2 regions of the Streptomyces sp. NPDC051018 genome follow, and region 2 is predicted to be linked to the other one. Evidence: predicted binding sites of a transcription regulator. Region 2 holds the regulator's gene; the other holds the start of a gene.

Region 1 (11,920 bases), on a different contig from region 2:
GGAGGCGGGCGCGAACCACCAGACGGGCCGGTCCCACGCGAACTCGTGCGGATCGGCGGGGTTGAGCGGGTTGGGATCCCGGCCGTACGCGCTCTGCGCCGAACCCAGCAGCAGAAAGACGGCCACGGCGGTCAGGGGAGCGGTGAGCCGCCATGGCACGAGCCGTCCGGCGACGAAGCCGAGGACACCCAGCGAGGCCAGCGCGAAGGCGTCGGCGAGGGGGAGGGCGAGATAGGAGAGGCCGCCGTCGGCGTACGGCCAGGTCACCAGCAGCGGAACGGCCGCGGCGAGGAGATGGCCCGCCGCGGGCCACAGCGCGGCGGGCGCGGCGGCGACCAGGGCCTGCTGCGTGCCGCCGCGCGCGAAGGAGCGCCGCAGTTCCAGGGTTCCGCGCCGGCGCTCCCGGCCTCCGTGCCAGCAACCGGCGGCCGCGCTGAGCGGCCCGCCGAGCACCAGGCCCGCACTGCGCAGCAGCTCGGTGAGGTCCCCGCGGCGGCCCGGCCAGGCGAACGGCGACTGCGCGTGCGAGCTCATCACGACCAGCACCGTCACCAGGACGGCCGCCCCGGTCCACGGCCCGATCCCGTGCACCAGCTCACCGCGCAGCGGGTGCCCGCGCCGCACGGCGGCGGAGACGGCGGGTGCGCGCGCGGGAGTGGCGGCGGAGGGCTGGGCGGTCTTCATGGGGTTCCCCCGGTGGGGTCGGCGGGTGAGGGGGCTGTCGGGGAGGGGCCGCCCCGGCGGCTCCGGTACGGGGACGGAGGGCGGGCTCCGGGGGTGCTCACCTGGTGATCCCGGCGGGTGCCGTGGGCGGGGGCGCGCTCCCGGCCGCCTCCGGCAGCGCTCCAGGGAGGCGGAGTACGGGGGCGGACCCACGAGGGCCCCGGGGCCTCGCACGCGTACCCGGCGGGGCGGGGCACGCGGTCCGTGCAACGGCGGGTCACCGGGTGGCCGCCGGATCCCCGGGCGCGCCGGGGCCCGGCAGCCGCCCCAGCGCCGACCGGTGCCCGCGCAGCGCCACCGTATAGCCGCGCTCGATCGGGTTGCCCGCTTCCTCGGGCGCGCCCCCGCCCAGCGCCGACAGCTCCTCCGTCGCACCCCGGTAGGCCACCCGGCCGCCCTCGATCAGGGTCACCCGGCGGCAGGCGGCGGCCACGTCCTCCACCAGATGTGTGGAGACGATCACCGTGGCAGCGCTGCCCACCTCCCGGAGCAGTGCTCTGAACTCGACGCGCTGCTCCGGATCGAGACCGGCGGTCGGCTCGTCGAGCAGCAGCAGCTCCGGCTCGTTCACGATCGCCTGCGCGATCCCCACCCGCCGTACCATCCCGCCCGACAGCGTTTTCACTTTCGCGTCGATACGGCCCGCCAGCCCGACCCGTTCCACCGCGCGTTCCACCGCGCCCGGAACCTCCCGCGCCGGCATCTCCTTCAGCCAGGCGACGTACGCCACGAACTCACGGACCGTGAACCCCGGGTAATAACCGAACTCCTGCGGCAGATACCCCAGCCGCCGCCGCACCTCGGCCCGCTCCCCGTGCGACGACACATCGCGGCCCAGCAGCTCGACCCGTCCTCGCGCGGGCGCGGTCACCGTGGCCAGCACCCGGATCAGGGAGGTCTTGCCCGCGCCGTTCGGGCCGAGCAGCCCGTGCACCCCGACGCCGAAGTCCAGATCGACCGCGTCCAGCGCGACCGTACGCCGGTGCCGGACCGTCAGCCCGGTGACCTCCACGGCGTTCCCCCGCCGGGTGTCCCTCCCGGCGCCCGCCGATGTGCTCATGGTTTCTCCAGTCGGTCGAAGGTCGAACGGCGCCCGGCGAGCACGGCCGCGCACACCACGGCGGCCCCGGCCCAGGCGGTCTGGACGGCGGGCCCGGAGACGAACGGCTCGATCCGGCCGCCGAGCCCCTCCGGCAGGGACGTGAGCGCCGGCAGGAACACCACCGCGAGCCAGCCGCAGGCCAGCGCCGACGCGGCGAGCCGGAGGCCGATGTACGAGCCCAGCGCGAGCGCCGCCACCGTCAGGGCCAGCCCCGGCAGCAGCCACGCGCCCGGCGACAGCACCGGCACCCCCGGCGGTCCACCGCCGGTCACGCGTGACACCGGAGGCAGCAGGGCTCCCGCCGCCGTCAGCAGCGGAACGCTCACCGCCAGGACCGCCGCCGTCCGGGTCAGCAGCAGCCGCAGCCCGCCGGAGGGGGCCGTCGCCGTGATCTCGTACATCGGGTCCGCGTACGGTCCGTACGACAGGGCGACCCCCGCGAGCGGCAGCACGGGGGCCAGCGCCAGCAGCAGCGGGCGGGCCTCACCGAAGCCGGTGCCGTACGCCAGGAACAGCGCCCCCGCGACCACCAGCAGCACCCCCGCGAACCACGGTCCCCGCAGCGCCGGACCGGCCGCCCAGACCGCGCGGGCGGTCCACCCCACGGGAGCGGTCCGGGCGGGGAACGGCCTCGGCCGTACTGCGAGCGCCCCGCGCACCGCCTGTACCGCCGGGAGCGCGCGCACCGCCCGTACCGCCTGTTTCGCCCGTGCCGATCGCGTGGGGGAGACGTCCTGGGCGGACGCCGCCGCCTGAGCCAGCACCGCCGTACGCACCAGGCCGAGCACGGGGGCCGCCGGGCCGCGCCCCGCGGCGGCCGAGACCCGGGCCGCGCACGGCCCGCACGACTCGATGTGCTTCTCCAGCGACCAGGCCTCCGGCTCCGTGGCCGAACCGCCGGTGTAGCGGGCCGCGAGCCGTTCGCCGACATGCCAGGCGTTCGGGTGTCCGTCGCTCATGCCGTGCCTCCCAGCGGGTGTGTGCCGGGGGCGATCCGCTCCAGCGCGGCCCGCAGCTCGCGACGGGCCCGCACCGCCCGGGTCTTGACCGTGCCCTCCGGAATCCCGAGCAGCCGGGCGGTCTCCCGGGTGGTCAGCCCGTCGACGACTGTGGCGCGCAGGACATCGCGCAGCTCGGGCGAGATACGGTCCAGGGCGGCCCCGACATCCCCGTACTCCAGCCCGGCCAGCACCCGGTCCTCGGCGGACGGCGCGGACTCGGCCGCCCCGTCCGCTCCCCGGACGCCGAACGCGACCTCGGGCAGGACCCGTTCCTCCCGCGTCCGTGCCCGCTTCGCGTCCACCAGCCGCCGGGCCGCGATCACCCACAGCCAGCCGCCCGCCTCGCCGCCGCGGTGGGATCCCGCGGAGCGCCAGACGGTGACGAAGGTGTCCTGGAGCACTTCCCGTACGGTCTCGGCGTCCGCGCAGCGGCGGGTCAGCCGGGTGTGCAGCCACCCCGCGTGCCGGTCGTAGAGCGTCGCGAGCGCGTCGGCGTCGCCACGGGCGACGGCCCGCAGCAGAGCCGCGTCGTCGTCCTCGTCCGCTCCCCGGCGGCGTATCGGGCTCATGCTCTATCTATCGCACGGCGGGCCGGTTCCGGTTCTCGGCCCTCTCGTTCCGGTTCGCCCGCCGCCCCGGGGAAGGCGGACCCGAGGCGGCCGGGGAGGGGCCACAGCACTAGCGGCGGGGGAGCGCCGTGAGTACGGCCCGCAGGGCGGGCGGCTGTGAGGCGTCGTCCGTGACGACCGTGTGTCCGCGGTGGGTGATCCGGTAGAGGAACCCGTCCGGGACCGGGGCGCCGGTGGCCGTGGGCGGCAGCCGGGGGAAGCCGGCCCGCTCCAGGGCCCGGCGCAGTGCCCTCAGCCCGGCGGGTGCCATCCGGCCGCTCCGGCCGGGGCCGGGCGGGGAGGCCGTGGTGTAGGTGCCGTCCTCACGGACGGTCAGCCGGTCGTTCACCCCGGCGATCCCGCCGGTGACGGTCACCACCACCAGGACGGCGGCCCGCCCGGGCGCCGGGGGCGGTGCGGGGTCCGGCGCGGTGGGGGCCCCGGAGGCCGTCGGGGACCCGGAGGGCGGCCCGGGCCGGGGAGCCGTGGCGGATCCGGCGGGCCCCGGGGAGGCGGTCGCCGAAGCGGTAGTACGTCCGGGGCCGGGGCCGTCGCCGCCGGAGTCCGTGCATCCCGTGGTCAGCGCCGCCAGCAGGACGGCCGCGGGGACCGGCGTACGGAGAGGAGATCGGGATGAGCGGCGGGCGCGCGGGCGGGACGGGCGGGGCCCTGGGGAGGCGGCCGGCGAAGGGAAGGAGAGGCGGGAGTGGAGAGAGGGGCGAGAGGGGCGAGAAGGGCGGGAGGGGCGGGAGAGGAGAGTGACGAGAGAGCGGTGAGGCGCGGCGGGCGGCGGGCTCATCGCCGCAGTATGGGGGATCGCCGGGCCCGGCACGGGCGGATCCGGACAGCTGCCCGGGTCGTCCCTCCGATGGGCCGGGGACGGCCGGGCGAGCGGGTTCGGGCGGTCACGCCGAGCCGGCGGGCCCGCGCCGGACGCTGCCGCCCGGGGGACCCTTCGCCCTCATCGGCGCCCTTTGTCGCAGGGGTTCCCCTGGATCGCTCAGAGCGAACGGCGGCCCGGGAACAATCAAAGCCCCCCATGCATTGAGTCCACATAGCTCAACTTCACTGCCTAAGGGGAGATCATGGCTGCTGAGTCCGAAGCGTTCACACCGTTCACCCTGCCCGTGCTGCCGCTCGACGACGAGGTCGTGCTGCCCGGAATGGTGGTGCCGCTGGACCTGACCGACAACGAGGTGCGGGCCGCGGTGGAGGCCGCGCAGGCCGCCGCGCGCTCCAGTGGAGCAAGCAAGCCCCAGGTGCTGCTTGTTCCCCGCGTGGACGGGACGTACGCGGGCACCGGTGTGCTCGGGACCGTGGAGCAGGTCGGACGTCTCTCCGACGGCGACCCCGGCGCGCTCATCCGCGGGCGCGGCCGGGTGAAGATCGGCGCGGGGACCTCGGGACCGGGCGCGGCCCTGTGGGTCGAGGGCACCCGGATCGGCGAGGCCGTGCCCGAGCCGCTGCCGGGACAGGTCGCCGAGCTGGTCAGGGAGTACAAGGCGCTGGCCACCAACTGGCTGAAGAAGCGCGGTGCCTGGCAGGTCGTCGACCGTGTCCAGCAGATCGACGACGTTTCCCAGCTCGCCGACAATTCCGGATACTCGCCGTTCCTGACCACCGCTCAGAAGATCGAGCTGCTGGAGACCGCCGACCCCGTCGTCCGGCTCAGGCTCGCGACCGAGCAGCTCCGTGAGCACCTCGCCGAGCAGGATGTCGCCGAGTCCATCGCCAAGGACGTCCAGGAGGGTGTCGACAAGCAGCAGCGCGAGTTCCTGCTCCGCCGCCAGCTCGACGCGGTCCGCAAGGAACTGCGCGAACTGAACGGCGAGAGCAAGGACGGCGCCGACGAGTCCGACGACTACCGGGCCCGGGTCGAGGCCGCCGATCTGCCCGAGAAGGTGCGGGAGGCCGCCCTCAAGGAGGTCGAGAAGCTGGAGCGGTCCAGCGACCAGAGCCCCGAGGGCTCCTGGATCCGCACCTGGCTCGACACCGTCCTGGAACTGCCGTGGAACGAGCGCACGGAGGACGAGTACGACATCCAGGGCGCGAAGAACACCCTGGACGCCGAGCACGCGGGTCTCCAGGACGTGAAGGAGCGGATCACCGAATACCTGGCGGTGCGCAAGCGCCGCGCCGACCGGGGGCTCGGTGTGGTCGGCGGGCGGCGCGGGGGCGCGGTTCTCGCGCTCGTGGGCCCGCCGGGCGTCGGCAAGACGAGCCTCGGCGAGTCCGTGGCCCACGCCATGGGCCGGAAGTTCGTCCGGGTCGCCCTCGGCGGCGTCCGGGACGAGGCCGAGATCCGCGGCCACCGCCGTACGTACGTGGGTGCCCTGCCCGGCCGGATCGTCCGGGCGATCAAGGAAGCCGGGTCCATGAACCCGGTGGTCCTGCTCGACGAGATCGACAAGGTCGGCTCGGACTTCCGGGGCGACCCGGCGGCCGCCCTGCTCGAAGTGCTGGACCCCGCGCAGAACCACACCTTCCGCGACCACTACCTGGAGGTTGAACTCGACCTGAGCGACGTCGTCTTCCTGGCCACCGCGAATGTGCTGGAGGCCATCCCGGAGGCCCTGCTCGACCGGATGGAACTGGTCAGGCTGGACGGTTACACCGAGGACGAGAAGGTCGTCATCGCCCGGGACCACTTGCTGCCGCGCCAGCTGGAGCGGGCGGGTCTGGAGTCCGGCGAGGTGATCCTGGAGGACTCGGCGCTGCGCAGGATCGCCGGCGAGTACACACGCGAGGCGGGCGTCCGCAATCTGGAGCGCTCGATCGCCCGGCTGCTGCGCAAGGTGGCCGCCCAGCACGCGCTGGGCGACCGGGAGCTGCCGTTCACCATCGGGGCGGAGCAGCTGCGCTCCCTGATCGGACGGCCGCACCACGTGCCCGAGTCCGCGCAGGACCCGGCCGAGCGCCGTACGGCCGTACCGGGTGTCGCCACCGGGCTCGCGGTCACCGGGGCGGGCGGTGACGTTCTCTTCGTCGAGGCGTCGCTCGCCGATCCGGAGACGGGCGCGTCCGGTCTGACCCTCACGGGCCAGCTGGGCGATGTGATGAAGGAGTCGGCGCAGATCGCGCTGAGCTTCCTGCGCTCGCGCGGGGCGGAGACCGAGCTTCCGGTCGCCGACCTCAAGGACCGGGGTGTGCACATCCACTTCCCGGCCGGAGCGGTCCCGAAGGACGGCCCGAGCGCGGGCATCACGATGACCACGGCGCTGGCGTCGCTGCTGTCCGGACGGCTGGTCCGTACGGATGTGGCGATGACGGGCGAGGTGTCGCTGACCGGGCGGGTGCTGCCCATCGGCGGGGTGAAGCAGAAGCTGCTGGCCGCGCACCGGGCGGGCATCACGACGGTCGTGATCCCGAAGCGGAACGAGGCGGACCTGGACGATGTCCCGGCCGAGATCCTCGACAAGCTGGAGGTGCACCCGGTGACGGACGTCCGCCAGGTGCTGGAGATCGCGCTCGCCCCTGCGGAGGTGGCGGTCCCGGCGGCGGCGTGACCCGTCCGGCCGCCCCGGCGCTCCCCCTCTCCACCGGCCTCCGGGCCGGGAGAGGGGGAGCGGGCGCGGGAAGGCTTATCACTTCGTCCGAAACCTGTCCCGCTGCTCCCTTTCTGTGGATGATGGGGAAGTACCCCCGGGTGCCCGTGCCCCGGGGGTATTCCCCCTTCCGCCACAATGGACGGATGGAATCAACCGCCCGGGGGACCGGGACGAGCGGGCTCCGGGCGGACTGCGGAAGCTGTTTCGGGCTGTGCTGTGTGGCCCTGCCGTTCGCCGCGTCGGCCGACTTCGCCGTGGACAAGGACGCCGGGACGCCCTGCACCAATCTGAACGCGGAATTCCGTTGCACTGTCCACACCGAACTGCGGCGGACCGGATTCCGGGGCTGCACGGTGTACGACTGCTTCGGCGCCGGGCAGAAGGTCTCCCGGCACACCTTCGGCGGCACGGACTGGCGTACCGCGCCGGAGTCGGCCGCCGCGATGTTCGCGGTCTTCCCCGTCGTACGGCAGCTCCATGAACTGCTCTGGTATCTGACCGAGGCCCTGACCCTGCGCCCGGCCCGGCCGCTGTACGCGGATCTGCGGAAGCTGCTGGCGGAGACGGAGGACCTCACCCTGCTCGGGCCCGGACTCCTCGTGGAACTGGATGTGGCCGGGCACCGGCGGCGGGTCGACGAACTGCTGCTGCGGACGAGTGAGCTGGTGCGCACGGGGGTGCGGCGCGGAAGGAAGGACCGGCGGGGAGCCGATCTGATGGGCGCCCGGCTCAGGGGCGCCGATCTGCGGGGAGTGAGCCTGCGGGGCGCGTATCTGATCGCGGCCGATCTCACGGGTGCCGATCTGCGGACCGCGGACATGATCGGCGCGGATCTGAGGGACGCGCGACTGGCCGGCGCGGATCTGCGGGACAGTTTCTTTCTCACCCAGCCACAGCTGAACGCGGCCGGCGGAGACGCGACGACCCGGCTGCCCGCGACCCTGGACCGCCCCGCGCACTGGTCGTGAACCCGGCCCTGAACCGGTAACGGCCAGGGGCAGCGGGGGCGACCCGGTCGGGGGGCGCGCGCTCACCGGCCCGCGCCCCCGGGGGTCAGTTGCCGGCGAGGTCCGTGATCCGGTCGAGGGTCCCGTTGAACCGGTCGTGGTCGCCGACGATCGGTCCGGACGAGGTGTACTGCCACATCGTGTGGGCGTCCCAGCCCGCCGGGAGGGGCCCGGGGGTGGTGTTGTAACGGGCGATCCACAGCGGGTTGCTGGCGCCGAAGCCGCTGTAGCCGCCGGTGCACTGGGTCCACCAGCTGGTCGCGGTGTAGATCACCGCGTCCCGTCCGGTGCGGGCCCGGTACCGGGCGAGGAAGTCCCCGATCCAGGTGACCATGCCGGACCGTGACTTGCCGTAGCAGGTGTCCCCGTACGGGTTCCACTCGATGTCGAGCGCTCCCGGCAGGGTCCGGCCGTCGGCCGACCAGCCGCCGCCGTGGTCGATGAAGTAGTCGGCCTGGACCGTGCCCGATGCCGTGTCGGGGGTGGCGAAGTGATAGGCGCCCCGGATCATTCCGATGTCGTACGCGCCGTTGTACTGCTGCGTGAAGTACGGGTTCTTGTAGTAGGTGCCCTCCGTGGCCTTGTTGTACGACCACTTCACACCGCTGTCCCACAGGGCGGGCCAGTCGACGTTGCCCTGATGGCTGGAGACGTCGACGCCTTCCGTCTGGGAAGCGCGGGTGAGGGGTGGGAGACCTCCCTGGCCGTCGTGCTCGATCACACCCATACCGAGATGGGCGGATCCGCGGGGCGGGAAGTCGCCGTCACCGCTGCCGGTCGCGCCGGCGGGGGAGGGGGCGAGGAGGAGAGGGGACAGGACAGCGAGGAGTGCGGCGGCCGCGGTCGTGAGCGCGCGGCGGGGCCTCCTCTGCGGGGGGTGGGGAACGGCTGTTCCGGATCTATGCACGGACACCACGGTGCCCGCGCCGCGCCCCGGCGGCGGCCCGGGGCGTTCCGCCCGCGTGCCCGGGATGGAGCAACGCGGCGCGGGCGCACGGCCCCTGACATCCCGCATCCTGAGGACGGCCCGGGAACGGCGGCGGGGGCTTCCCCCGGTCCCCGCCTGCGAAATACTGAGCGGGCCCCCGGCGACGGGTGCCGATGGCGGTAACTTTCACGAATCGGAAAGCGTACGAGGGGTGCTGACGTGCACGGAAGCGGTACGGAGGGTGGAGCCCGCCCCACGGGTACGAGTGGCGTGGACCATGTTTTCCTCGCCCTGGAACGGGAGTTGGCCGTTTTTCTCCGCCGCGCCCGCGCCTCGTCCGGCGAGATGGCGCGCGAGGTACATCCCGGACTGGAGTCCGCCGCCTACGGGTTGCTCGTCCGCCTCGAAGGCGCGGGGGCGCAGCGAGCCACGGATCTCGCGGGCTACTTCGGGGTCGGCAAGGCCACGATGAGCCGTCAGCTGCGCGCGCTCGAAGAGGTCGGTCTCGTCGTCCGCGAGCCCGATCCGGCGGACGGCCGGGCCTCACTCGTCCGGCTCACGGAAGAAGGTCTGGAGCGTTTCCGCCGGGTGAGGGACGCGCGCCGCGAACGGTATGTCCGCAAGCTCGCAGGGTGGGACCGGGGGGAGATCGCGGAACTGGCGAGACTGCTGTCGCAGCTGAACGAACGCGCGAGCGACTAGCGCTTTTCCGGGGGAGCCGTCCCCGGGGCCCTGCGCCTCAATCGCCGGCGGGGCTGAGCCGCGGGGCGCCGTCGCGTCGGCGGCACGGGTTGCTTGTCGGGGGCGCGGGGTGCCGACGTGTCGGCGGCACGGGTTGCTTGTCGGGGGCGCTGCCCCCGAGACCCCCGCGCCTCAATCGCCGGCGAGGCTGAGAATTGAGGCCCCTGCGTCCTCGGGTGGTCCGGTGGGGTGGAGGGGTGATGCCTGTGCACTGGGGTGGTCCGGTGGGGTGGAGGGGTGATGCCTGTGCACTGGGGTGGTTCGGTGGGGTGGAGTGGTGACGCCTGTGCCCTCGGCGCGTGTAGGGGTGGGGGTGGCTTGTCGGGGGTGCTGCGCCCGGGGGTGTCCGCGCCTCGATCGCCGGCGGGGCTGAGGGTTGAGGCTCCTGTGTCGTCACCCCCTTCTGGGGTGTTTGCCGGGGGTTCCGCGCCGCAGGGTTCCGGTGCCTCAATCGCCGGCGAGGCTGCAATGAACCTCCCGCTCCTCCGGCGACCGCGTGCTGGACGCGCGTACCAGCACTCCGCAGTCCGGAAGGGGAGGCCCCTGTGCTGCCAGCCCCTTCGGCGACTGAGGTGAGGGCGCGAATGCCAAGTCCTCCGGTGACCGAGGCCGGGATGTGAACTCTCCGCCCCCGGGATCGAGGCCCGGGGGGATCCCCCGTTCCTCCGGCGATCGAGGCTGGGGTGCCAAAATCAGCCTCTCCGGCGATTGAGGAGCGGGGGTTCGGGGGCAGCGCCCCCGACAGGGGCCCGGGCCGGGGATGAACCCGCGTCGGAGATGGGGCTGCCCTACGAGAGCCTGGGGGGTGATCTTCCTGTTTCTCCGGCGATCGAGGTCGGGGCGCGAAGATCAGCCTCTCCGGCGATTGAGGAGCGGGGGTTCGGGGGCAGCGCCCCCGACAGGGGCCCGCGTCGGACACGTAACCGCGCCCACAAGCGCCCCGGCCGGGCACGGGCCCGTCCGGCAAGGGGCCGCGCCGGACATGGGCCGACCCGACAAGCGCGGACACGCGCCCCCGCGCCTCAGAGCTCCGCGAAAACCGCCGCCGCGTCGTCATGGAGCTTCCAGCGGACCGGCGCACCCGACCCCGCCGCCCCCGCCTCCACCGCGCGGACGCGGTCGATGAGCCCCTGCGCCCCCTCCTTCCGCAGGAGCGCGACACACTCCGCCCAGGTGCCCTCGGCGAACATGTCGACCCACCGGGCCGCGCCGTCCGTGAGCGCGGCGACCGCGCGGACCCCGGCCCGGGGCACGCTGCCGGTCACCGCGCGACCCGCGACCCCCGGATCCGCCGCCGCCGTGAAGAACCCGCCCTCCGCGTTCCGCAGCGCGTCCGCCGACGCGTGCGTCCGCAGCCGCTCCCGGGGCAGCCGGTCGATGCGGTCGTCCAGAACCGCCCGCACCTCACCGCCCGGCGACTCCAGCAGCAGCGTCGAGTCGGAGAGCACCAGATACTCCACCGCGTCCCCCGCCCCGCCCCAGCGAACGACGACCACCGTGGCCTGCGGAGTCCTCACGTGAGAAAGGTCACAGGTGTCCTTATGCGCGTCGGCAGTGCGCCCAATTGCCGCGGAGAGGATTTCGGTCAACGTCAGATCGCGGCGAGAAACGGACAGTTCGAGCAGCGCACCCCCCAGCCGCGCGGTGAACCACGGAACTGTGTGTACACACCCGTAGTCACCCTCCGGAGGTGTCACCCCGTCCAGCGTCACCAGGGATCCGCCCTGGCCCGAGGCGGGCAGGGCCACGGATACCCAGTCCTCGTTGGGCCGTTCGGCGGAACCGGGCGAAGTGGCGAGTTCGATGCGCATGAACCACAGTCTGCATGACTCGTTCACGAGCCCTGCACAACCGAGGGTTTCCTCCGTACGGCCAGGTCAGGCGGTGTTCGGACAGGGTGAGGGCTGCCTCGGGCGCGCTGCGGGCGCGCATCCTGCCAAAGGGAGCCCGGAAGATCCAGTCAGCGTGTTCGCCCTCACCCGTCCGGCAACTGAGAGGAGTTGTTCGCCAACTCCTCGGTGATGTTCACTCGTTCAGGTGGCGGAGCGGCCGATGTGCGCCTCCCTCCCAAAAGCACTGGAATCGTCTGAAGTCGTGCCAGGGGTGGGATCTCGTGTGTGACCGGTCGTCATCTCTGCTTCAAGGTTCACAGACTGGACGAGTCAAGCAGGATTGCGAGCACCGGTGCAGAAGAAGCGGCCCCAGGCCCCTCAGGCCGCCCCACTGACCTCAGCGACCTCCCCGGCCGGGGGCACTTCGCCG
Region 2 (11,920 bases):
GTCGCCGAGGTGCGCTCGGCCGTCATCTACGAGAAGTCGCACTCGCTGGTGAAGTGCGAGTACGTCTGGAAGCGCACCGATGACTGGATCAACTTCCCGTGGTCCGTGGAAGAGCCCGTCGTACGGCGTCCGGGGCAGGTCCGCGACGCCTGACCCCGGTCTCCTGTCCGGGGGTCCGCCGTCCGGTCGGGGGCCCGGTCGGTCTGCCTGCGCCCGGTGGGGCCCCCAACCTGGTGGGCCCGGGCTCGCGTAGGGCGGCCGGTGGGACCCGCAGCCCGGTTGAGCCCGGGCCGGGTGGGCCCGCGCCCGGCGCCCGCGCCCCGTGGAGCCCCGGCCCGGCGCCTCGGCCGGGTGCCCCGGTGCAGCGGCACCCGGCGGAGCATCGTTCGGAGGCGCCCCGGCCCGGTCAGATCGTGCCGAGCTTGATGATCGACAGCAGGGCGATCAGCTGGATCGCGGACGCGCCCAGGGCCTTCGGCCACGGCAGGTCGTGTGACTTGCTCACCATCGTGGTGAACAGGGCGGCCGCGCCCAGCCAGGTCGCCCAGCCGATCAGCTGGACCAGGGAGTTCTCGCCGCCGAGGAAGAGGGCGAAGACGAGGCGCGGGGTGTCCGTGATGGCCATGATCAGCATGGAGAGGCCCACCGTCGGCTGCCATGCGCCCGTGCCGCCGAACTGGCGGGCCAGGGTGTGTGTGACCGCGCCGAGCATCATCGAGCCGATGACGAACGCGACCGCCGTCGTGAGGACGAACGGGATCGCCGTGGACAGCGTCGCGTTGATCGTCTCCTCGCGCGGCTTGTCCAGGCCGAAGATCGCCAGCAGGCCGTAGAGGAAGGTTACGGTCAGCGCCGGGCCCCAGACCGGGTAGTCCCGCATCTGGAGGAACGTCTGCCCGGGGCGCAGGACGACGCCGCTCAGCAGCTGCTTCCAGTGCAGCCGGGGGCCCACGGGCGGGGCGGGGGCACTGCCCGCCTGGTAGGTCGCGCCCTGGCCATAGGGGTCGTTGGTGCTGAACACCTGGGTGTGGCCGGGGTTGTTGGCGTACGGGTCCTGGTAGGGGGCGCCCTGGTGCTGCTGCTGGTACGGATCGCCGTAGTACTGCGGTTCTCCGTACGGGTCCTGGGGGTGATGTCCGCCGGGGTGGCCGCCGCCGGGGTGCCCGCCCGGGTGGCCGCCGCCCGCCTGGGGAGGCCACGGCTGCTGCCCGTGAGGCGGCGGTGCCTGCGGTTGCTGCTGCTGCGTGCGGTTGTCCCGGCCGCGTCCGATCCTGAATCCAGCCACCTTGTGAACGTACCCGGTCCCGCTGTGCGGCGGAGCGGCCGGACAGTGTACGTGGCCCTTTGCGGCCGACCTGTGACATCCCCTAAGGGGTCCCCGGGGGGTTGTCCCCAGGCTCCCGGGACCCCGTCGGATCAGGTCCTCGGGGGCGGGGGAACCTGCCCGGGGGCGTGCGCCCGGTCGGCGTAACCGGAGCGGGTACGCGCAGCCGGAGCGGGGCTGCGTACGGGCGCCCGGCCCCTGCCCCGGAGAGCCGCCCCGGAGAGCCGCCTCGGGAGGGCGGGCCCGGAAGCGGGCGCAGATACGGGCGCGGGCCCCGGCCCACGGAGAGCCCCCGTCCCGGAAGGGCTCGAAAGGCGGGCGAGCCCGCTCACCGAGGTGAACGGGCCTGCCCACTGTCCGCGGGGGAGTCCGCGGGTACGGATTCAGACGCGCCCGCCGCCGGTACGTACGGGACACGGGACACGGGACACGGGGACACCCGGAGGTGTCCCCGTGTCTCCGGCTCCCGCGGTGTCACCCGCTCCGGCGCGCCCTCACGTCACCGGCTCCGGCTCCGGCGTGCCCTCCGGGGACTCCGATTCGGTCGGGTCGGCCGGGGGCGTCTTCACCGAGTCCAGGAGCAACTGCGCCACATCCACGACCTGGAGGCTCTCCTTCGCCTGGCCCTCGTTCTTCTTGCCGTTGACCGAGTCGGTGAGCATGACCAGGCAGAACGGGCACGCCGTGGAGACGATGTCGGGGTTGAGGGACAGGGCCTCGTCGACGCGCTCGTTGTTGATGCGCTTGCCGATCCGCTCCTCCATCCACATGCGCGCGCCGCCGGCGCCGCAGCAGAAGCCGCGTTCCTTGTGGCGGTGCATCTCCTGCTGGCGCAGGCCCGGGACGGCGGACATGATCTCGCGCGGGGGTGTGTAGACCTTGTTGTGACGGCCCAGGTAGCAGGGGTCGTGGTAGGTGATCAGACCGTCGACCGGGGTCACCGGGAGCAGCCGGCCCTCGTCGATGAGGTGCTGGAGCAGCTGGGTGTGGTGGATGACCTCGAAGTGGCCGCCCAGCTGCGGGTACTCGTTCGCGATGGTGTTGAAGCAGTGCGGGCAGGTCGCGACGATCTTCTTCGACGACTTCGGCTTGCTGGTGGCCGGGTCGACCTTGCCCTCGTCGTCGAGCTCCTCGCCGAACGCCATGTTCAGCATCATGACGTTCTCCTGGCCGAGCTGCTGGAACAGCGGCTCGTTGCCCAGGCGGCGGGGGGAGTCACCCGTGCACTTCTCCTCGCCGCCCATGATCGCGAACTTCACACCGGCGATGTGGAGCAGTTCGGCGAAGGCCTTCGTCGTCTTCTTGGCGCGGTCCTCCAGGGCGCCCGCGCAGCCGACCCAGTACAGATAGTCGACCTCGGTGAGGTCCTCGACGTCCTGGCCGACGACCGGGATCTCGAACTCGACCTCCTTGGTCCACTCCAGGCGCTGCTTCTTCGCCAGACCCCAGGGGTTGCCCTTCTTCTCCAGGTTCTTGAGCATCGTGCCCGCCTCGGACGGGAACGCGGACTCGATCATCACCTGGTAGCGGCGCATGTCGACGATGTGGTCGATGTGCTCGATGTCGACGGGGCACTGCTCGACACAGGCGCCGCAGGTGGTGCAGGACCACAGCACGTCCGGGTCGATGACGCCGTTCTCCTCCAGCGTGCCGATCAGCGGGCGCTCGGCCTCGGCCAGCGCGGCGGCGGGGACGTCCTTCAGGGCCTCGGCGGACGCCTTCTCCTCGCCCTCCATGCTCGTGCCGCCGCCGGCCAGGAGGTAGGGGGCCTTGGCGTGCGCGTGGTCGCGCAGGGACATGATCAGGAGCTTGGGGGAGAGGGGCTTACCGGTGTTCCAGGCGGGGCACTGCGACTGGCAGCGGCCGCACTCGGTGCAGGTGGAGAAGTCGAGGATGCCCTTCCAGGAGAAGTGCTCGACCTGGGAGACGCCGTAGACGTCGTCGTCGCCCGGGTCCTCGAAGTCGATCTCCTTGCCGCCGCTCGTCATGGGCTGGAGCGCTCCGAGCGCCACGGCGCCGTCCGCGTTCCGCTTGAACCAGATGTTCGGGAAGCCGAGGAAGCGGTGCCAGGCGACACCCATGTTGGTGTTGAGCGAGACCGTGATCATCCAGATCAGAGAGACGCCGATCTTGATCATCGCGGTGAAGTAGATCAGGGTCTGGAGCGTGGGAACGCTCAGCCCGTCGAAGAGCAGGACCAGCGGGTACGAGACGAAGTACGAGGCCTCGTAGCCGCCGATGTGGTGGATCGCGCCCTCCAGTCCGCGCAGGACGAGGATCGCGAGACCGATGGTGAGGATGACGTACTCGACGAAGTACGCCTGCCATGCCTTGGACCCCGCGAAGCGGGACTTGCGGCCGGCCCGGGAGGGCAGGCTGAGCAGCCGGATCGCCATCAGGACCAGGATGCCCGCCACCGTCATCAGGCCGATGAACTCGATGTACATCTCGAACGGCACCCAGCCGCCGATGACCGGCAGCACCCAGTCGGCCTTGAAGAGCTGGCCGTACGCCTGGAGCAGGGTCGGCGGCAGCGTGAGGAAGCCGATCGCGACGAACCAGTGGGCGAAGCCCACGATGCCCCACCGGTTCATCCGGGTGTGGCCGAGGAACTCCTTGACCAGAGTGGTCGTGCGCTGCTTGGGGGCGTCGGTGCGGCTGCCCGCAGGCACGGGCTGGCCGAGCTTCACGAACCGGTAGATCTGCGCGACGGCTCGGGCGATGAGCGCAACGCCGACCACCGTCAGGACCAGCGACACGATGATCGCGGCGAGTTGCATTTCGGGGCTCCTCGGGCCTGCGAGGGAGTGGGCGACAGTAGGAACAATCCAGCACAGCCGGGGCGGTCAAGCACCGTGTGCTGTATCACTACTGCACTACTAAGCGGTAACTTAATCAGTCCGTGCTGAGACTACCCACTTCTGTCTTCGCACTGTAGTTACCCGGCCGGTGATCTGTGTCGCTCAGGCTTGCCTCAGCCCGCAGGCGCGCCGCGGGCCCCGGCCGCGGGTGGTCGCGGGCAGGGTCCGGGCCAGGATCGCGAGGTCCATTCCCAGCCAGTGCTCGCGCACATAGTGCGCGTCCAGAACGGCCATCTCCTCCCACGGCAGCCCGGTGCGCCCGCCGATCTGCCACAGGCCGGTGATTCCGGGGCGTACGGCCGTACGGACCCGGTCGGCGCCCGTGAGCGCGGCGGTGCGCTCCGGTGTCAGCGGCCGGGGGCCCACCAGGGACATCTCACCGCGTACGACATTGAGCAGCTGGGGCAGATGGTCGAGGTAGTGGCGGTGCAGCAGCTTGCCGACCCGGGTGGCGGGGGTCATCCGGAACGTCAGCATCGGGAACGGGCGGCCGTTCAGGCCGGCGCGCTCCCGGCGGAGGAGCACGGGGCCCCGTGAGGTCGCGGCGACCGCGGCGGCGAGGGCGAGCAGCGGTACGGCGAGCAGCAGCAGGAGGGCGGTGGAGGCGAGGAGGTCGACGGCCCGCTTGGCAGAGGGGGGTACGGGTCCCCAGGCCGTCGGCGGGGCGGGGTCCGGAGCGCTGTCCGGGGTGGCCGGGGCGGTGTCGTCCGGGGCGCTCCTCGGGGCGGCCGGCGCGGTGGGGTCCGGGGCGGGTCCCCGGTCCGGTGCGTGCCCCGGGTCCTCCGTGGCGGTGCGGTTCGGTACGTGGCCCCGGTCCGTGGGGTCCGGGGTGCGTTCCCGGCCGGCCGCGGCTTCCCCGTTCACGCGCATCCTCGTTCGCCGCCCGTCCCTCGTTCACCGCCCGGCCCGCTCGGCCCGCTCGACATCGGGGCCTTTACCGGTTTCACTGCCTCTGTGGTGCTCTGAGGCTTTTGGAAGTACTTGCGGTGCCTGACTCTCGCAGATGGGTGCCGGTGGGGCGGGTGCGCCACGCGCGCGTGGCGCACCCGGAGTGCCCGTGCGGTGCCCGTAAGGGCCCGGGCGCGCCGCGGGCGGTGATCCGCGGCCCGTACCGGCGCGGGGCCGGGGCCTCGCCGGCCGGTCGGCCGAAGCGCCGGGCGCGGGTCGGAATGGCGGGCGCGGGTCGGAATGGCGGGATCCGCATAGAGGCTGCATCGAAGGTGCCTCGAGGGTGCGGATAAGTGCTGGATAAAAGTTGAGTGGGGTCGACTCAGGTCCTTTGACTCCGGGAGGGTAGTCGTGCATCCTTGAGCCAGATCCACTCAAGTAGTCAGCTGGAGGAATTGACATGGCACGTGCGGTCGGCATCGACCTGGGCACGACTAACTCCGTCGTCAGCGTTCTGGAGGGCGGCGAGCCCACCGTCATCACCAACGCCGAGGGTGCCAGGACCACGCCGTCCGTCGTCGCCTTCGCGAAGAACGGTGAGGTGCTGGTCGGCGAGGTGGCCAAGCGCCAGGCGGTCACCAACGTCGACAGGACCATCCGTTCGGTCAAGCGCCACATGGGCACCGACTGGAAGATCGAGCTCGACGGGAAGAACTTCAACCCGCAGCAGATGAGCGCGTTCATCCTGCAGAAGCTGAAGCGGGACGCCGAGTCCTACCTGGGCGAGAAGGTCACCGACGCGGTGATCACCGTCCCGGCGTACTTCAACGACTCAGAGCGCCAGGCCACCAAGGAGGCCGGTGAGATCGCGGGTCTGAACGTCCTGCGCATCGTCAACGAGCCGACCGCCGCCGCTCTGGCGTACGGCCTGGACAAGGACGACCAGACCATCCTCGTCTTCGACCTCGGCGGCGGCACCTTCGACGTGTCCCTCCTGGAGATCGGTGACGGTGTCGTCGAGGTCAAGGCCACCAACGGCGACAACCACCTCGGTGGTGACGACTGGGACCAGCGTGTCGTCGACTACCTGGTGAAGCAGTTCGCCAACGGCCACGGAGTGGACCTCGGCAAGGACAAGATGGCTCTCCAGCGTCTGCGCGAGGCCGCGGAGAAGGCGAAGATCGAGCTGTCGTCCTCCACCGAGACGACGATCAACCTCCCGTACATCACGGCGTCCGCCGAGGGCCCGCTGCACCTGGACGAGAAGCTCACGCGCGCCCAGTTCCAGCAGCTGACGACCGATCTGCTGGAGCGCTGCAAGACCCCGTTCCACAACGTCATCAAGGACGCGAACATCGCGCTCTCCGAGATCGACCACGTCGTTCTCGTCGGCGGCTCGACCCGTATGCCCGCCGTCGCCGAGCTCGTCAAGGAGCTGACCGGCGGCAAGGAGGCCAACAAGGGTGTGAACCCGGACGAGGTCGTCGCCATCGGCGCCTCGCTCCAGGCCGGTGTCCTCAAGGGCGAGGTCAAGGACGTCCTGCTCCTCGACGTGACCCCGCTGTCCCTCGGTATCGAGACCAAGGGCGGCATCATGACCAAGCTCATCGAGCGGAACACCACGATTCCGACGAAGCGCTCCGAGATCTTCACGACGGCCGAGGACAACCAGCCGTCCGTGCAGATCCAGGTCTACCAGGGCGAGCGTGAGATCGCCGCGTACAACAAGAAGCTCGGGATGTTCGAGCTGACCGGTCTGCCGCCCGCCCCGCGCGGTGTGCCGCAGATCGAGGTCTCCTTCGACATCGACGCCAACGGCATCATGCACGTGACCGCGAAGGACCTCGGCACGGGTAAGGAGCAGAAGATGACCGTCACCGGCGGCTCCTCGCTGCCGAAGGACGAGGTCGACCGCATGCGCCAGGAGGCCGAGCAGTACGCGGACGAGGACCACCGCCGCCGTGAGGCCGCCGAGACCCGCAACCAGGGCGAGCAGCTCGTCTACCAGACCGAGAAGTTCCTCAAGGACAACGAGGACAAGGTCCCGGGCGAGGTGAAGACCGAGGTGGAGGCCGCGGTCGGCGAGCTGAAGGAGAAGCTCAAGGGCGAGGACATCGCCGACATCCGTACCGCCACCGAGAAGGTCGCGGCCGTCTCCCAGAAGCTCGGCCAGGCGATGTACGCCGACGCCCAGGCGCAGCAGGCCGCGGGCGACGCCCAGGGTGACGCGGGCGCCGGCGCCGGTGCCGGCCAGGCGAAGGCCGAGGACGACGTGGTGGACGCCGAGATCGTCGACGACGAGAAGGACACCAAGGGCGGTGCGGCGTGACGGAGGAGACTCCGGGCTTTGACGAGAAGCCCGACGTTCCTTCCGGCGCCACACCTGACGACGCCGCCGAGACCGCCGCGTCCTCCGGCAAGGAGGACAAGGCGGCCCCGGCAGGGGACGCAGACAGGATCACCGGTCTGACGGCCGAACTGGACCAGGTCCGTACGGCGCTCGGCGAGCGCACCGGCGACCTCCAGCGGCTTCAGGCCGAGTACCAGAACTACCGCCGCCGTGTGGAGCGCGACAGGATCACGGTCAAGGAGATCGCCACGGCGACCCTTCTGACCGAGCTGCTGCCCGTGCTCGACGACATCGGCCGCGCCCGTGACCACGGGGAGCTGGTGGGCGGTTTCAAGTCGGTCGCCGAATCGCTGGAGACGGCGGTGGCGAAAATGGGTCTTCAGCAGTTCGGCAAGGAGGGCGAGCCCTTCGACCCGACGATCCACGAGGCGCTGATGCACAGCTACGCGCCGGATGTCACCGAGACCACGTGCGTCGCGGTGCTCCAGCCGGGGTATCGCATCGGCGAGCGAACCATCCGCCCCGCGCGGGTCGCGGTGGCCGAGCCCCAGCCGGGCGCGGCCCCCGCCTCCGGCAAGGAGTCCAAGGACGGCAAGGACGCCAAGGACACCCAGGGGACGGCGGCTGACGGCGAGGAGAGCGGTGGCCCGGAAGAGGGCTGACGCGGCTGAGGCAGTGAGCGTCCGGAGGACAGTCCGGAAGGAGGGACGTCGATGAGCACGAAGGACTTCGTCGAGAAGGACTACTACAAGGTCCTCGGCGTCCCCAAGGACGCCACCGAGGCGGAGATCAAGAAGGCGTACCGGAAGCTCGCCCGCGAGTTCCACCCGGACGCCAACAAGGGTGACACCAAGGCCGAGGAGCGCTTCAAGGAGGTCTCCGAGGCCAATGACATCCTCGGCGACCCCAAGCGGCGCAAGGAGTACGACGAGGCCCGCGCCCTCTTCGGCAACGGCGGTTTCCGGCCGGGTCCCGGCGCGGCCGGCGGTTCCTTCAACTTCGACCTGGGCGACCTCTTCGGGGGCGCCCAGGGCGGGGGCCAGCAGGCGCCCGGGGCCGGCGGCTTCGGCGGCGGCCTGGGCGATGTCTTCGGCGGTCTGTTCAACCGCGGTACGGCGACCGGGACCCGGGTCCAGCCGCGCCGCGGCCAGGACATCGAGTCGGAGGTCACGCTCAGCTTCACCGAGGCGGTCGACGGGGCCACGGTCCCGCTGAGGATGTCCAGCTCGGCGCCGTGCAAGGCGTGTTCGGGCACCGGCGACAAGAACGGTACGCCCCGGGTGTGCCCGACCTGTGTCGGCACCGGACAGGTCTCGCGCGGCGGCAGCGGCTCCTTCTCGCTGACCGACCCGTGCGTCGACTGCAAGGGCCGGGGGCTGATCGCGCAGGACCCCTGCGAGGTCTGCAAGGGCAGCGGGCGTGCCCGCTCCTCGCGGACCATGCAGGTCAGGGTCCCCGCGGGTGTCTCCGACGGCCAGCGGATCCGGCTGCGCGGCAAGGGCGCGCCCGGTGAGCGCGGCGGCCCCGCCGGTGATCTGTATGTGGTCGTCCATGTCGGCACACACCCCGTGTTCGGCCGCCGGGGCGACAATCTGACGGTCACCGTGCCCGTCTCGTACACCGAGGCGGTGCTCGGCGGTGAGGTGAAGGTGCCCACGCTCGGCGGCCCTCCGGTGACGCTGAAGCTGCCACCCGGCACCCCCAATGGACGGACGATGCGCGCCCGTGGCAAGGGGGCCGTCCGCAAGGACGGGACCCGTGGTGATCTGCTGGTCACCGTCGAGGTCGCGGTTCCCGAGGATCTGAGCGACAAGGCGAAGGAAGCGCTGGAGGCGTACCGCGAAGCCACCGCGGACGAGGACCCGAGGGCCGAGCTGTTCCAGGCCGCGAAGGGAGCATGAGACCCGTGAACGGAAGGGACGCCAGGGACGGAAGGCGCCGTAACCCCTTTCAGCTGACCGATGAGTCGCCGGTGTACGTCATCTCGGTGGCGGCCCAGCTCTCGGGGCTGCATCCGCAGACCCTGAGGCAGTACGACCGGCTGGGCCTGGTCTCCCCGGACCGCACCGCGGGCCGGGGCCGGCGCTACTCGGCCCGGGACATCGAACTGCTGAGGACCGTCCAGCAGTTGTCGCAGGACGAGGGCATCAACCTCGCCGGGATCAAGCGGATCATCGAGCTGGAGAACCAGGTCGCCGCGCTGCAGTCCAGGGTCGCCGAGCTGTCGGCCGCCGTGGAGGGCGCGGCGGCGGCGATGCAGCAGCGCGAGGCCCAGGTGCACGCCTCGTACCGGCGTGATCTGGTGCCGTACCAGGATGTGCAGCAGGCGAGCGCGCTGGTGGTGTGGCGTCCCAAACGGGGCGAGTAACCCCCGGGGGCGCCGGCCCCTCGGCACGGTGGTTCTTTGAAGGGCCCCGGGCTCGTGGGGCAGTAGTCCTTACGGGTCCCCCGGGCCCTCCGCAGGGCGAAAGCGGCTGCCCCGGGGGTGCGGGGCCGCGTTGTGCCGGGACCCGGCCGCCGAGCGGACTTCTCGGCTGCCCCATGGTCGGGGGCCCGCGGGGTGACGGCCGGTGCCGTACCTGATGTGGGCCCTCAACGGCCCTGTTCCGCCGGGCAGATGGGACGCCCGGAGCCCCACCGGCAGCCGCCCACCGGTCCACGTCCCAGAGCAAGCGCGACCCGCACCCACTCGCCCCAAGAGCCCTTTGTGGGGCCTGTGTTGCCCCTGTGGCGCTCTCGTACGCCTGTACGCCAGTTGTGGCGGGTACGCGCCAACGCCGGCCTCAGACGGGCTTCTGCGGCCCCGGACCTGCGGCGTGGGCCGTGGCGGGCCGCCGGGTGCGGGGTCCGGCCCCGCCCTTCGACCGGAAAACGCCGCCCCGCAAGGGCCCCGTCGCGGATGGGGGCTCCTGTGGGGCCGGCGGCTTCAGGAATCGTGTTCCAGAATGCCCGACTGGGCGATGAGATAGCCCAGTTGGGTCCGGCTGCCGCTGCCGAGTGACGACCCCAGTTTGGCGATATGGGCCCGGCAGGTCCTGACGTTCATCCCGAGCCGGCGCGCGATCGCCTCGTCCACGTGCCCCTCCACCAGCAGCTTGGCGATGGAGCGCTGCACCCCCGTGACGCCGTCCAGATCGGGTCCGTACGAGATGGGCTGCTCCCACGGCAGTCCGTGCAGCCAGAACTGCTCGAAGACGCCGACGAGATACTCGACGATCCCCTTGTGCCGCAGCTCCAGCGCGAAGAGCCGGTCGGTGCTCGCCGGGATGAAGGCCACCTGCCGGTCGACGATGATCAGCCGGTCGATGATCTCCTCCAGGGTGCGCACCTCCACTCCGGAGGGCGCCACCTTCTCCATGTAGGAGAGCGTCGCGGGATGGTGCCGGGCGGTGTGCTGATAGAGCGTGCGCATCCGCACACCCCGTTCGATCAGGGGTTCCACCCGCCGCAGCGCCTTCTCCAGGGAGTGCGGCTGGCGCCCGCTGCCGGGCTGGACGGTGAGAAGCTCCTGGGTGCAGCCGGCGGTGACCTGATCGAGAGTCGCGTTGATGCGGTTGAGGCCCTCAAGGACGGTTATCCCCTGCGGGACGGTGGAATTCTGAGCGGTGAACGCCATGAATGGCTCAAGAGAGTCGGCGAGGGCCACCGCCCGGCGTCTGCGCTCCTGGATCTCCCGCTCGATGGGGTGAATCAACTGTGACAGAGCGGTCGTCGGCGGCACGGGCCGCAGCCACTGACCGTCGTAGGGATCCGGGTCGAGCAGGGCGAGGTCGAAGAGACACGGTGTGGATTCAGCTTCTGACCGGGCGATACGCCCGGTGCGCAGAGCGGTGATGTAAAGACTCTTTCCCGCCTCGCACAGCTTGCCGTCTGCGTGAGGGTGTCCGTGTTCGCCCTCAATAGACGTCATATGTACCCCCTCATGTTCCTGCAATACAGGAACATGATGCCTGCGGTCGCTGGTGCAAGCGTTCGGAGTGAGACATCGTCTTATTCGCGGGGGAGGACGAATGATCAAATGAGGTGGAGATCACCCATGTCTAGGACGGTACGTGCTCTATGTGCCCTTGCCATGGCGGCGGCCGCGTTCGGCGCGGTGGCTGCCGGCGGTGAGCTCTCCGGGGAAGGCCGCTCCGTCCCGACGGTGGCGGTGACCCAGGGTGAGCCCTCGTGGGAGTCCGCTCCCGCGGACACCTCCCGGGAAGGCGGCGCGCCGGGTCGAGTGCGTTCCGGTGAGCCCTCCTGGGAGCTCCTTTCCGAAGGTCCGGAAGCATGACCGTTCCACCGGACGACCGGGTCTTCCGGCGTGAGATGGCCACGGCCTACCGCTCGGGGTGGCACTTCATCGACCTCGTCACGGCGATTCCCCACCGTGGCGACTCGTTGATGGTGACCCTGTTCGGAGAGCCCATCGTCGTGGCCCGCGAGGAGGACGAGGACGTCCGCGCATACCGGTGCCTCCGACGGCCGCGCGGTGCGCCGCAGCCGGTCGGCTGT

The links. The regulator HspR, encoded in region 2, represses chaperone genes until heat shock. The targets are predictions, from matches to a motif close to TTGAGNNNNNNNNNCTCAA.
Region 1: a site for HspR is predicted at 4,479-4,497, ahead of lon (endopeptidase La). Genes of this name have one in related genera too.

What each region holds. Positions count from the first base shown of each region.
Region 1 covers NZ_JBITFN010000005.1:283,821-295,740, forward strand. The annotation lists gene ACIBCM_RS11960 (hypothetical protein) at 1-684, opposite strand, end outside; gene ACIBCM_RS11965 (ABC transporter ATP-binding protein) at 941-1,783, opposite strand; gene ACIBCM_RS11970 (zf-HC2 domain-containing protein) at 1,780-2,784, opposite strand; gene ACIBCM_RS11975 (RNA polymerase sigma factor) at 2,781-3,395, opposite strand; gene ACIBCM_RS11980 (hypothetical protein) at 3,505-3,813, opposite strand; gene lon (endopeptidase La) at 4,520-6,940, shown strand; gene ACIBCM_RS11990 (pentapeptide repeat-containing protein) at 7,126-7,950, shown strand; gene ACIBCM_RS11995 (lysozyme) at 8,036-8,902, opposite strand; gene ACIBCM_RS12000 (MarR family winged helix-turn-helix transcriptional regulator) at 9,137-9,619, shown strand; gene ACIBCM_RS12005 (hypothetical protein) at 10,681-11,469, opposite strand; gene ACIBCM_RS12010 (nitrate- and nitrite sensing domain-containing protein) at 11,843-11,920, shown strand, end outside.
Region 2 covers NZ_JBITFN010000012.1:25,360-37,279, forward strand. The annotation lists gene ACIBCM_RS21270 (phosphoribosyltransferase) at 1-153, shown strand, start outside; gene ACIBCM_RS21275 (Yip1 family protein) at 407-1,285, opposite strand; gene ACIBCM_RS21280 ((Fe-S)-binding protein) at 1,819-4,104, opposite strand; gene ACIBCM_RS21285 (sugar transferase) at 4,288-5,049, opposite strand; gene dnaK (molecular chaperone DnaK) at 5,534-7,402, shown strand; gene grpE (nucleotide exchange factor GrpE) at 7,399-8,085, shown strand; gene dnaJ (molecular chaperone DnaJ) at 8,137-9,324, shown strand; gene ACIBCM_RS21305 (heat shock protein transcriptional repressor HspR) at 9,330-9,791, shown strand; gene ACIBCM_RS21310 (helix-turn-helix transcriptional regulator) at 10,350-11,333, opposite strand; gene ACIBCM_RS21315 ((2Fe-2S)-binding protein) at 11,696-11,920, shown strand, end outside.